DNA from 4 places in the Leuconostoc sp. XM4 genome. Region 2 is predicted to be linked to each of the others. Evidence: riboswitches for the same ligand, from Rfam matches in the RefSeq annotation. Region 2 holds a riboswitch; each other region holds the start of a gene.

Region 1 (3,189 bases), 560 kb from region 2:
CTGAAACTAAAATACCATGTCCTTGATCAACTAATTTTTTTAACAATACTTGTAACTCATGTCGATGCTCTGGATCAACGGCCGCAAAAGGTTCATCCAATAAAATAATTTCTGCACCCATCGCTAATGTTTCAGCTAAAGCAACCTTTTGCAATTCTCCACCTGACAAGTATGAAAGTTCTCGGTGTCGCAGTGATTCAATTCCTACCTCTGATAAAGCAGAATTAATTCTCTTATCAATTTCCTCGGTAGTTAAAGATAAATTTTCTAATGAAAAAATCAATTCATCTTCTACGCGATCCATGGCAAATTGTTGATCTGGATGCTGAAATAGCATGGCAACTTTTTTAGCGCGATGGTTCGCTTTGATTTGAGCAATTGACTGATGGTTCAAAGACACTTCCTGTGACAATTCGCCGCCATATTTAGGATATAACCCAGCTAAGGCAGTCATCAAAGTTGATTTGCCACATCCAGATGAACCAACTAATAATATAAATTGTTCTGGTCTAATCTCCAGTGAAATATCTTCTAAGATAATTTCATCGTCAAATTTAATATCTAAATGATTGGCCTTTAATTCCGTCATACTTTTATTGACCTTATCGGTTTGTTTTTAATAATTTAGACTTCTCTAGCAAGTTGACAATCCAGTAAACTAATAGACCAGCAAAAAATGCAATTGAAATCCAGCGAACAATAAACAACCCAACTAGCATACCAAAATCAAATTGTAGATATCCATCGTGGAACAATGACCAGATGAATGTCACGCATGTTCCAGTAAATGTTGACAAAATCAAACCCATTTTCCAGCTTTTATATCCTGTCAAAGTAAAACCAAGCTCTGATCCGATACCTTGAATAAGTCCAGAAATTAGTGTTGCAACACCCCAATAGCCGCCCAACAAGGCTTCTCCAGTGGCGCCAAGCAATTCACCTATTAATCCCGCACCAACACGTTTCAATAAATAACTAGCCAATGGGGCTGCCATCATCCATGGCCCAATAGTGATTGCAATGGTGTATTGGTGTAACCCAAGCGGAACTAAGACTGCATCAAGTGCTGTGTACACTGGATCCATAATAAAATAAATCACACCAAAGGCGATACCAATCAACGCCATTAAAATGACTTCTCGCAAAGACCATTTCCCTTTTGATCCCGCTGTTACTGTTTCTACTTGTTCCATAAACATCTCTCCTCTTGTTTCGAGGCTGTATGTTTCGATAAAATACCTTTTATAGTATAAGTGTCTATACAAAAAGCCACCAACCACAAAAGAATTTAGTGATTGATGGCATCAAAAAGACATCTTAATCTAACTTATTCTTCCTTCGCAGGTATTAACCTGACAGGTTCAATGGGTATTATCTCAACCTTACGGTACCCCAGATAAAATATTAACTTCGTGAATTAGTATAACCCATTCTAATTTTAAATGCAAAGAAATTTTCTAGCCCATTAGCTACACCATAAAACCATTTGCAATTTTAATTTTTCAATGCTATGCTAATCTCATTAAAAAAAATATATGCTGTCCACTAGGGGTGCCTTCTTGGCTGAGATGATATTACTTATCAATCCCTTCGAACCTGATCTAGTCAATACTAGCGTAGGAAAGTGGTATTCTTTTTACAAAAGATACTCTTTTTTGCCTATAGTCAAGAGAGAGTTTTTTTGTTGGACATGTAAAGATTTTAGGAGAAATTATGTTTTCAGAAGAATTGCGCACCCAAGCTGCACCAATTATGACAGCCATTCATGATCACGCATTTGTTCGTGGCATTGCGGACGGTTACGTTCCCCGAGAAGCTTTGATTTTTTACGTTGAACAAGATTTCCAATATCTTAGTGAATTTATCAAAATTTATGCCAATGCCATTACAAAATTAACTGATCGTAATGAAATGAAATTTTTTGCTGATTCAATTGATTTCATTTTAAATAGCGAAATTCATCCCCATCATGTTTTTTGTGACGTTGCCGGCGTCGAATATGAAACATTGCAACACGCCACGCCAACACCTAAAGCATATCTATACGAATCACATATGTATCGTGCGGCTGACACCGGCTCCTTATTAAATATTCTAGCTGCTTTTCAGGCGTGCCCTTGGACCTATAATGAAATTGCAAAAAAACAAGTTCAGGAGAAAGCGAACACAAATGATAACCCATTCAAAAGCTGGATTGATTTTTATGATAATACAGATGATGATTCGGAAGTTTCACTATCTGACAAAATCTTTGAATGGATAGATCGCTTGGCAGAAAATGCAACAACTCAACAACGCCAACAGGCCACACAGTTTTTTCTTAAAAGTTGTGAATTAGAATGGCAGTTCTGGGAACAAGCCTACCACCAAGAAGACTGGCGCTTCAAAGATGTATTAAATCAGGCAAACACTTTGTAAGGCTATTGATGTAAAGAAGTGAAATTTAATAACACAAAAATGTTGCGTCGTTATTTAATGACGCAACATTTTTGTGTATCCGTGAATTTATTTGTTTGTAGCTTTCAAAAAAGCTAATTTTAATTCAGCATTGTCTTCTGGTGTACCTAACGCAATACGAATCCACTCAGGATTAAGTCGATCGTTGACTTGGAAACCTTGTTCTAATAATTTTTGACCAACTTTTTTCGTTTCGCCAACCTTTATCCAAATAAAATTAGCCTGTGATTCATAAAACTTAAACTTATTTTTAGTCAAAAAATCTTGGAACTTTTGGCGCTCTACTTGAAAACGTTGGACATTTTTCTGCAAGTACTCTTGATCTAATACAGCAGCCGTGCCACCAACAATCTGATAGGTTGATAAATTATACGGTAAACGAACTGCTTGCATCGCACTATAAAGGGGATCTTGCATAATGCCATATCCAACACGTAAATTAGCTAGACCGTATGCCTTTGATAAGGTACGTAGCACAACCAAGTTTGTGTACTCAGCTACCAAAGGTGCCACGGTAGCATCAGGTTCATCTACAAAATCATAGTAGGCTTCGTCCACTACTAACGTAATATTTGCTGGCAGCTTGTCCAAAAAGCGCTTAATGGAGCTGGTTGTTTCGAATACCCCTGTTGGATTGTTGGGGTTAGCTATCCATACCATAGCAGTTTTATCATCAATAGCATCTAAAATCGCATCAAAATCAACATGCCCGTTATCAACATTAACGGGTAT
Region 2 (3,189 bases):
CATTTAGTCAGTGCGCTAAATTCAGGTGAGCTATACATCTCGATCCATTGACTATAAAGTACGTGTTTGGAACCTGGCGAGTGAGATAAGCTTTTGCCAATTGCTTCATAGCCCCACATACAAGGCAACAATGCTGCCAAGAGTTCTGCTTGTCCGCCAGTTTGAGAAACTGACAATAAATAATTTGTATACGCCAAAGTTGTTGGGGCTGGCTGTGCTGATGCCAAAGTTTCCTCACTAATGTTAAATTGGGCAGCATATTGCCGATGAAGCGCCATTTCATCCGTTAAGGTTGAATGAAGAATCGTTGAAAATTGCGTCATGCTCTCTAGGTCTGTACTTTTAAGCGCACCTAGAGCAAATATCTTGGCATAATGAATAAGATAAACATAATCTTGTATCATATAATATTTAAATTTCTCCACGGGTAAAGTACCCTCACCAATTTCTTGAACAAATGGATGTTTTAAATTAGCTTGCCAAACATCGCTAAGTTCTGTAAGAATTTCTTGACTAAATACCATTATTACTCCTTTTTAGTATGTGTCCACTCCGCAATAAAATGTGCTAAAGATTGACTGTACCGCACCAAACGCTCAATTGAAATGCTTTCATCAACAGCATGCGCATTATTTAAATCACCCGGACCATAAATGGCAGCCGGAATGTGCGCATCACCAAACCAGCCACCATCAGTGACACTGGTCGAAAAAGAGATGTTAGTCCTAGTTCCAAATGTAATCTGGTGTGACTTTAATAGTGATTGAACTGCAGCGTGGTTTTCATCTATTTCTAGTGCTGGGAAAATTTCACCTCGATCTTCAATCATAGAAGTCCCACCCCATTCAAAAATAGGTAAGTGATTTTGTAACCATGGATCGGCTTGCGCTAAACGAGTTACAAAGGATTCAATTTCTTTAGTGACAGATTGATAGGTTTCATTGGGATAAAAATGGACTGTTATCCATAAACGCGCTTCATCTGCTACGAAGGCTGCATGTCGTCCACCCTCAATCACTGCTGGATTAATCGTATTTGTACCAGCAGGAAACCCTGGGTACACCTTATTTATTGCCCAGTCACGTTCTAGCTCTTGTAAACCAATAATTATCTTGGCCATCTTCTCAATAGCGCTTGCTGCTCGCAAACCACCACCAGCATGAATCATTTTACGACGTAAGCCATCGTGATACGTTTGATCACTTTTAATTGTTATCCATCCCGTGATAACACCGCCTTGCCCTTGAACCTCTAAGTCACTTGAGTCTGTTACGAGTGCAAAGTCTGCTGTATAACCATGATCAATGGTTGATTTTGTGCCAGCTTCACCAACTTCCTCACCAATAACGGATTCAAATAATACTTTCCCTGGTAAAGAAATGTTTTGGTCATGTAAAGTTTTTAAGGCGAACAATGCCGCTGCTAGTCCACCCTTCATATCTGATACACCACGACCAATTAATCGATCATCCTGAATAACAGTCTCAAAAGGTGAAAAAGACCATTGCTCATCAGGGTTTAACGAGGCAACGTCAATATGTCCATTAATAATCAAGCTCTGATATGTCGAATCACCGTTTTTGGTTCCAACCACAATGTCATCGTTGTCATATAATGCCCATTGATCAATATCAAATCCTAAAGGCCGTAAGTAGTCAGCAACAAAATTTTGAGCCTCACGTGTGTTACGCGCTGGTGGCGCTGGGGTCTCAAAAGCAACCAACTGCTTTACCAATTCTAATAAATCATCTTGCTGCGACGCAATTTGTTGAGTAACTTTTGTTAAATCCATGCTTTACCTCCACAAAAAAAGCACTTTTGTCAGCGGACAAAAGTGCTCAAAAATTGCTTTAAATATGTATTGCTAACAAGTTACTGTTGCATCACACAATTCACTTTCCTCCGCTGGCATTATCCATCTCAGGTTCAAAGGGTTCTTCTCAGCCAATTGGCGCCCCTAGTTATTTACTATTCAATTATTAACCGAGTATATCTTATTTTGAAACCTCTGTCAAAAGACACGCGTAATTACTTACATGAACCTTTGTTTATGTTTTACGGTTACGATGGTGTAATTGAGCATGATCTTGGGAACTGGAATATCTCCTTTCACTATGACTTCAAAAATTGTTTCTTTGCCGTAAGCGTTTTATAAATGCCGCCAAAGAATAATCCAACTGTGAACCCAGAAACAATACCATAAAAAATGTTGAAATTCATCTGAGTGTAAAGTACTGGATGGATAGCGAGAATAACGTTTAGAATATATTTTACTAGAAAATTGGTTAGCATAATAACTAAAGGTAAGGTACTACCCTCCTGAATTAATTGGCCATCTTCAACATAAAAAGATCGTCGCATATAAAGTAAGTAACTGAACAAAAATCCTAAAATCAATGCCACCAGGTAAAAACTCAGCAAAGTATTTGGAGAAGCAAATTTGTTTACTACTGTATTTAGACCCCAAATAACGAAAATAAAAGGCATTATGATTGATCTTCCAATAGAAGCAGGACTGTCATTTATTAATGACGTACCTCGTTTAATTAGTATAATTAAAACAACCCATACCCAGAACGGTGTGTTGTTAATGATTTCGAAAATAAATTTTAGTATATCAGCCATGATGATACTTCCCTTCTTTACATAAATTTTGGTTAGTGTGAAATGACAATTTACACAACAAACAAACCGGATCAACAAAATTTCTACATTAGAAATATCTTTCAACACTCAATATCATACTGAAAAATATAACTGTTGAGATAAGAATTACGACAAGAGGTAAAAATACTTGACGACGGGTCAGTGTGTAAATGTAAGTGGTGACCATTTATATGTAAGGGAAAAAATCATCATCTATCTGGAGGGGAAAGTCAAAGGATTATACAATTGTCTCGTCCTCAAAAATCATTCACAAAATCTTTTTATCGTTCTTTCAAAAGTGAACACCGTATTTAATTCTTAAGCCAGTTATTCATTTTCTAAATGAAAGTGCTTAGCAACACAAAAATATAAATTATGTTAAACTCACATATAGTAAGGTATGTTCAAAAATGAGCCTAATTTGAGGAAATAAAAAATGAAAATATTTGTTATTGGTGCTAATGGTCGTGTTGGTCAAGAGTTAATCAAGCACCTGATTAATCAACATCACGAAATCATAGCTGGATCACGAAACCCCGAAAG
Region 3 (3,189 bases), 540 kb from region 2:
TCCTAATACAAAATAATTTACTAATATGCTCGGATCAAACATTTTCTAGTACCTCTGGAAAATGCCTGTCAGTCACTCTTGCCTGGTGATTAAGCGGTCCATGCCCATGCCCAACATCGATACCTTCACGAATGGTAGCATCAACATAAGCTTTTGCATGAATAATAGCCGTTTTCATATCATCTCCCAAAGCTAAACGAGCAGTAATGGCCGCAGAAATTGTATCCCCTGTCCCGTGAGTTCTAATTGTATCTACCCGTGAGCTTTTAAGCCAAAAATGACTACCATCAGCCAATAGAATATAGTCATAAACATCTTTCCCGGAGGCATGCCCACCTTTTAATAATACGTTTTCAACTCCTAATTGTTGTATCTTTGAAGCGGATTGCATCACATCTTCATGGTTAGTAATGTTTGACTCACTTAAGACTTCAGCTTCTGGCATATTAGGCGTAATGAGCGTTGCCAACGGTATCAAACTAGACTTAATAGCAACTATGGCCTCATCACTCAATAAGTGAGCGCCTCCCTTGGCAACCATTACAGGATCTAATACATAGTTACCAAAATCTGCTTGTTGTAAAAATTCAGACACTGATTCTACTGTGGGCACATCACCAAGCATGCCACTTTTTACAGCACTTATTTTTAAGTCATCAGCCACTGATTTTAATTGGGCATGGATCATAGATGGTGAAGTCATCGAAACTTGCTGTACACCCATTGTGTTTTGTGCTGTTAGAGCAACAATAACATTAGCGCCATAAACACCTTGGGCGGCAAACGTCTTTAGATCCGCGCTAACTCCAGCGCCACCACTGCTATCCATACCAGCAATTGTTAGAGCTTGGGGTGTTTTATTAACCATGATTCAGCACACTTTCTTTAATAAAATTTTGAACATCGATATTATCAATAACAAATAATTCATCTAATAATTGATTTGTAAAAGACCCTGGTTGATTCGTTTTTGTAGCGGCTTTTTGTCCAGCAAGTTTGAATGTAGCCATTGCATTCATCACATTAGGAACCTTTAGCCCATCGGCAATGAACGCACCAATTAATGATGATAAGGCATCTCCTGTACCTACAATAGAAGATAATTGTTCAACATTTATATCAAGTGTTTGTGTGTATTGACCATCACTGACAACGTCACAAGCCCCGCTTAGCGCAATCACTGCACCTGTTTTTTTGGCGGCACGCTGTGCAATTTCAATTACGTCACCTTTTCCAGTAGCATCGATACCTTGACTAGCAAAATCAATATCGGCAAACCAAGCAATTTCGGCTGCATTGCCACGAATAACATCAACATGACCAGAGGCTAAAAATTGTGTAATGGCTTTAGACCTAAATGGAACTGATACAGCAACCGGATCTAATACGACTGTCTTGCCTAATTGGTATGCTTCCTGAGAAAGTTTAATAATATCGTTAATTTCTACTTTTTGAAGCGTCCCTGTGTTAATAATCACCGCATTGGCAATTCCGGCTAATTCCTTAAATTCTGCTAGCTCGCGACTCATTAACGGTGAGGCACCAACAACATTAACTACATTAGCTACAAATTGTGGTGTAACAAAATTTGCATAAGTCAGGACAAGAGGTGATTTCGTTCTAATGTCTGTAATATTCATGATTAAATTCCTTTTTTGTTTGGCTTCGTGTTTTTAAACAAATATCTTCATTAATTTTAAAAATTAACATTAATGAATAAAAAAACCGCTAACTATCAGAAAAGATTAGTTAACGGCTAAATAGGCATATTTATACACTAGAATAGTTCATTATTATAATCTTCCTTCGCACGAATTACCGTAATCAGGTTCAATGGGTATCTCTCAGCCAGCTTGGGCACCCCAGATATTTATTTAATTCTACTTCAGTGTACCTGAATCCATATGAATAATCAACCGCCTAAGTATGCTTTGCGCACGTCATCTGATGCAAGTAGCTCTGCTCCCGTACCTGTCATCGTGATCTTTCCACTTTCCAAAACATAGCCGCGATCCGCAATTTTTAGCGCTTGATTCGCATTTTGTTCGATTACTAATACTGTCATTCCTTGTGCATTAACATTTTTAATAATATCAAAAACTTTCTCAATAAATAGCGGTGCCAAGCCCATGGAAGGTTCATCCAACAATAACAATTTTGGTTTTGCCATTAATGCGCGACCCATGGCTAGCATTTGTTGTTCACCACCAGATAAAGTCGCTGCATCTTGATTACGTCTTTCCTTTAAAATTGGAAACTGATCGTAAATAAGTGTGTATTCATCTTTCAAGTTAATACCCTTGCCTCGAGTAAAAGCACCCAACTGTAGGTTTTCTTGAACAGTCATGCCAGAAAACACGCGACGTCCTTCTGGCACTTGAGCAACTCCACTTGAGACAATTCGCTCTGAATTCATAGTCAATATGTTTTGATTTTCAAATAAAATACGTCCCTTAGTGGGTTTTTCTAAGCCCGAAATCGTACGTAAAATTGTAGTTTTCCCAGCGCCATTAGCACCAATTAGTGATACGATTTCGTTATTGTTCACCACAAAGTTAACGTCTTGTACCGCTTTAATGGCACCATAACTTACGTTTAAATTTTCAACTGTCAGTAATGCACTCATTCGTTATTTTCTCCCAAATATGCACGGATCACATCGGCATTTTGCTGTATTTCTAATGGTGTGCCACTGGCTAATAACTTACCGTACTCTAATACATATAATCGCTCACTGACAGCCATAACAAGGTTCATATCATGCTCAATTAAAATAATTGTCATCTTAAATTCTTGTTGAACTTGTTTAATTAAACGTGTTAAATCAGCCGTTTCTTGTGGATTCATACCAGCTGCTGGCTCATCTAAAAATAAGATTTTAGGTTTTGTGGCCAATGCCCGCACAATTTCTAAACGTCGTTGTTGCCCATATGGTAAGTTTGTTGCCAGCGTATCTTGTACCTCCAGCATATCAAAAATACTTAGCAGCTTACGAGCTTCGTTTTTTAGTTGCTCTTCATTTTTATAAAATGAAGGTAAACGAAACAATGAACTGAATACATGTGCCTGAGTACTAGAATTCATAGCAATCATAACATTCTCTAATACTGTTCGACTTTCAAACAAGCGAATATTTTGAAAAGTGCGCGCAACGCCTAATCGAGCACGTTTTGCAGGAGATTGACGATT
Region 4 (3,189 bases), 460 kb from region 2:
CCATGAAGTGGCTAGGGGTGCTGTTTCTGCTTCACCATCGCCAACAACAACCGCAGCAATGAGGTCTGGATTATCCAATACAGCACCAGCACCGTGCAAGATAGAATAGCCTAAAGCACCACCTTCATGAATCGATCCAGGTACTTTAGGATCAGCATGTGAAGCAACGCCACCGGGGAAAGAGAAACGCTTAAACATTTTCTGCATACCCGCTTCATCCTGTGTGATTTCTGGAAATGCTTCGGTATAACTACCATCAAGATAAGCATTTGAAATCATTACTTGTCCGCCATGGCCAGGCCCCTCAATGTAAAACATATTCAAATTAAATTTATTAATAGCACGATTTAAATGGGCATAAATAAAGTTTTGACTAGGAATCGTGCCCCAGTGCCCGATTGGGTGAATTTTAACTTGTTCTGCCGTTAACTTTTCCTTAAGCAATGGGTTATCTAACAAATAGAGTTGTCCAACTGACAAATAATTGGTAGCTCGCCAGTAGGCATCTAAATTGTTCAGGTAATCTGTTGAATCGATATTCATTTGATACTTCCTCCAATTTGTGACAATGCATACACAAAGTGCATGCTACGATTGCGTAAAAAATATTGCAAGATATAAAATTAACTTTGCAAAGTATAGTGAAAAGTTCAGAAATAAATTGATAATTAATCTGAACCTGGCGAACACCAATTCATTATCAAGCCGTGTTTTTACATATTCATCGTAAAGGTTGTTTTTTGAAAAGTCAATACCAATACATTAATTGGTACGACCCAATTAATGTATTGGTATTGACTTTTATGGTTATAATCGCGTCATAACGGGAATTAGCGTCTTAACATTACTATTTGATAAAATAATTTGTTTGCATACTTCTGAACAAGTGTGTTACACTCGATTTTGTTATTAGTCGATTAATTAACATACTAGGGGTGCTTTTAAAAAAGCTGAGAGAGAAGAGATAATCTTTGAACCCTTTGAACCTGATCTGTAGCAAGCAGCGTAGGAAAGTATGAATATATGATTTTTTTGCAATCATATAAACAGCCATACTATATCTAAGAGCGTTTGCAATATAACTGTTATTATTGCAAACGCTCTTTTTCTATGTGTTGAAAATTTAGGAGGCAATTTTGTGAATCAACGTGTTTTTTTGGCGGCACCTTTCAAACAACTTTTGAATCAAAACAATCGAGTCAATACGGAAACTACACAGGCACTGCAGCAAGTAATGCAAGTGTTAGAAGATAAAGGAATGTTTGTGGATAATGCGCACAAACGAGAGAATTGGGGATTAGAAATGATGACCCCTACTCAATGTACAGATGCTGATTTTAATTCCATAAAAAATTGTGATGTTTTAATGGCTTTTCCGGGTAGCCCAGCATCACCAGGTACCCATATTGAAATTGGCTGGGCGTCAGCATTTCATAAAAAGATTATTTTGCTTTTAAAGAATGATGTTGACTATGCATATTTGATACGTGGTCTTGGTGTAATTGGGGACGTAGAGTATATCTATTACGAAAATATGAATAGTTGCCTTTCACAAATAAGTAATGTGATAGACAATTATCTACAACACAATAAAGTATTGTCAAAGTAGCGTTGAATGAGGGAGTTGAGTTAAATGACAACATATGAAACCTTTGATGATGCCTATATAGCCGAACTAAATGAAATATATCATCATGCAGAATTTTTCAATGAGCCCAGAGGATTTAGTAGTCGGGAAAAATTAGGTGTTAATTTTAAAATTGAAAATCCCGTACAGAGAATTGTATATAGCCAAACGAGAAAAACAAATATTATCTTTAATTTTGCGGAGGCATTGTGGTATCTAACAGGAAACAATAGCTTGTCTTACATCAGCTATTACAATAAACGAATGCCTGATTATTCAATGGACGGGCAAATACTAACCGGTACGGCATACGGCAAAAAGCTGTTTCATTTTGGGGAACAAAACCTAAATCAATGGCAGAACGTTAAACAAGAACTGCTAAATGATGCTGATTCGAAACGAGCGGTAATCCAAATATTTGATGCGCACGAATTAACAATTAATCAAAATTTAGATGTATCTTGCACATTGGGATTGCAGTTCTTAATTAGAAATAACCAACTTAATATGGTGGCTTACATGCGAGCAAATGATGCGTTTCGAGGCATAGTAAGTGATATTTTTTCATTCACCTTTATCCAAGAATTTATGGCACGAGAGTTGAATCTTAAAGTTGGAAAATATTACCATAGCGTGGGCACAATGCATATTTATGAACCTGATAATCAGTGGGTGACGCATGTGCTCAATGAATCAAATGATCAAACATTTATCTCTCCTAAAATGCCGCAAGGAAATAATTGGGCGATGGTACATGAGCTAATGCATTATGAAGAAAAATTAAGAAAAAAAGAACTAACAATGAATTGGGTGGACATTCAACAGACTGAGTTATCGTCGTATTGGCAACAAATATTGGCCTTATTTAGTATTTACCAAATGATTTATTATCACGAGGAAGTAGACCAGGTGTTATTTGACCATCTTTTGCCAGTATATCAACATCTTTTGCTGAATAGATGGCCAACGAAAATGAGTAGGGGGATGGTGTCCAATGACAGAAAATTTATTTAAGGATGAAGTCGTGGCTAATCAGTTTAACGACTATAATGACGTATTAGAACAGGTTTTGGGATATAATTTTGTTTTGTCGATTTTGAAATCGACTCAAGCAAAGAAAATATTAGACTATGGATGTGGCCCTGGAAAAGTTTCGCTGCGTTTAGCAAACCAACTATCAGCCGATATAGTTGCGGTTGACGAGTCTGCTAAAATGATTGAAATTGCGAAAAGAGAGCGTAAGCATCAGCAAATTGATTATAAAATTGTTAAAAAAGATAATTTAGATTTTATCTCTGATAATTCAGTAGATGGTGCGATTGCGTGCTATGTTTTTATTAACAATCAGTCTGAACAACGAATTTTAAAGATTATGAGGGAAATTTATCGAACATTGCGACCAAACAGTCACTTCATCATTTTAGATACTAATCCAAATACCACGGGTGTACCATTTTCAACTTTTCAAAATGGTGAACCGGGGAAATCTTATAGTTATGGTGAAGAACGTGTTGAAAAGTTGAATCTGGACTCGCAAGAAAAACTTATTTTGCATGATTTTA

Evidence for each region. Region 2 has a riboswitch for thiamine pyrophosphate ahead of RHP64_RS04890 (acetylornithine deacetylase). Riboswitches for the same ligand answer to the same signal wherever they lie in the genome.
Region 1: another riboswitch for thiamine pyrophosphate. It lies ahead of RHP64_RS07735 (ECF transporter S component); the one in region 2 lies ahead of RHP64_RS04890 (acetylornithine deacetylase).
Region 3: another riboswitch for thiamine pyrophosphate. It lies ahead of thiM (hydroxyethylthiazole kinase); the one in region 2 lies ahead of RHP64_RS04890 (acetylornithine deacetylase).
Region 4: another riboswitch for thiamine pyrophosphate. It lies ahead of RHP64_RS07265 (nucleoside 2-deoxyribosyltransferase); the one in region 2 lies ahead of RHP64_RS04890 (acetylornithine deacetylase).

What each region holds. Positions count from the first base shown of each region.
Region 1 is NZ_CP134507.1:1,539,294-1,542,482, forward strand. It holds gene RHP64_RS07730 (ATP-binding cassette domain-containing protein) at 1-589, opposite strand, end outside; gene RHP64_RS07735 (ECF transporter S component) at 603-1,193, opposite strand; TPP riboswitch at 1,316-1,405, opposite strand; TPP riboswitch at 1,538-1,640, shown strand; gene tenA (thiaminase II) at 1,714-2,418, shown strand; gene hisC (histidinol-phosphate transaminase) at 2,506-3,189, opposite strand, start outside.
Region 2 is NZ_CP134507.1:974,895-978,083, reverse strand. It holds gene tenA (thiaminase II) at 1-524, opposite strand, end outside; gene RHP64_RS04890 (acetylornithine deacetylase) at 527-1,792, opposite strand; TPP riboswitch at 1,881-1,969, opposite strand; gene RHP64_RS04885 (DUF6622 family protein) at 2,113-2,625, opposite strand; gene RHP64_RS04880 (NAD(P)-binding oxidoreductase) at 3,083-3,189, shown strand, end outside.
Region 3 is NZ_CP134507.1:437,352-440,540, reverse strand. It holds gene thiE (thiamine phosphate synthase) at 1-42, opposite strand, end outside; gene thiD (bifunctional hydroxymethylpyrimidine kinase/phosphomethylpyrimidine kinase) at 35-868, opposite strand; gene thiM (hydroxyethylthiazole kinase) at 861-1,640, opposite strand; TPP riboswitch at 1,785-1,875, opposite strand; gene RHP64_RS02380 (ABC transporter ATP-binding protein) at 1,913-2,626, opposite strand; gene RHP64_RS02375 (ABC transporter ATP-binding protein) at 2,623-3,189, opposite strand, start outside.
Region 4 is NZ_CP134507.1:1,432,310-1,435,498, reverse strand. It holds gene RHP64_RS07270 (phosphoketolase family protein) at 1-543, opposite strand, end outside; TPP riboswitch at 922-1,029, shown strand; gene RHP64_RS07265 (nucleoside 2-deoxyribosyltransferase) at 1,139-1,609, shown strand; gene RHP64_RS07260 (thymidylate synthase) at 1,634-2,641, shown strand; gene RHP64_RS07255 (class I SAM-dependent methyltransferase) at 2,622-3,189, shown strand, end outside.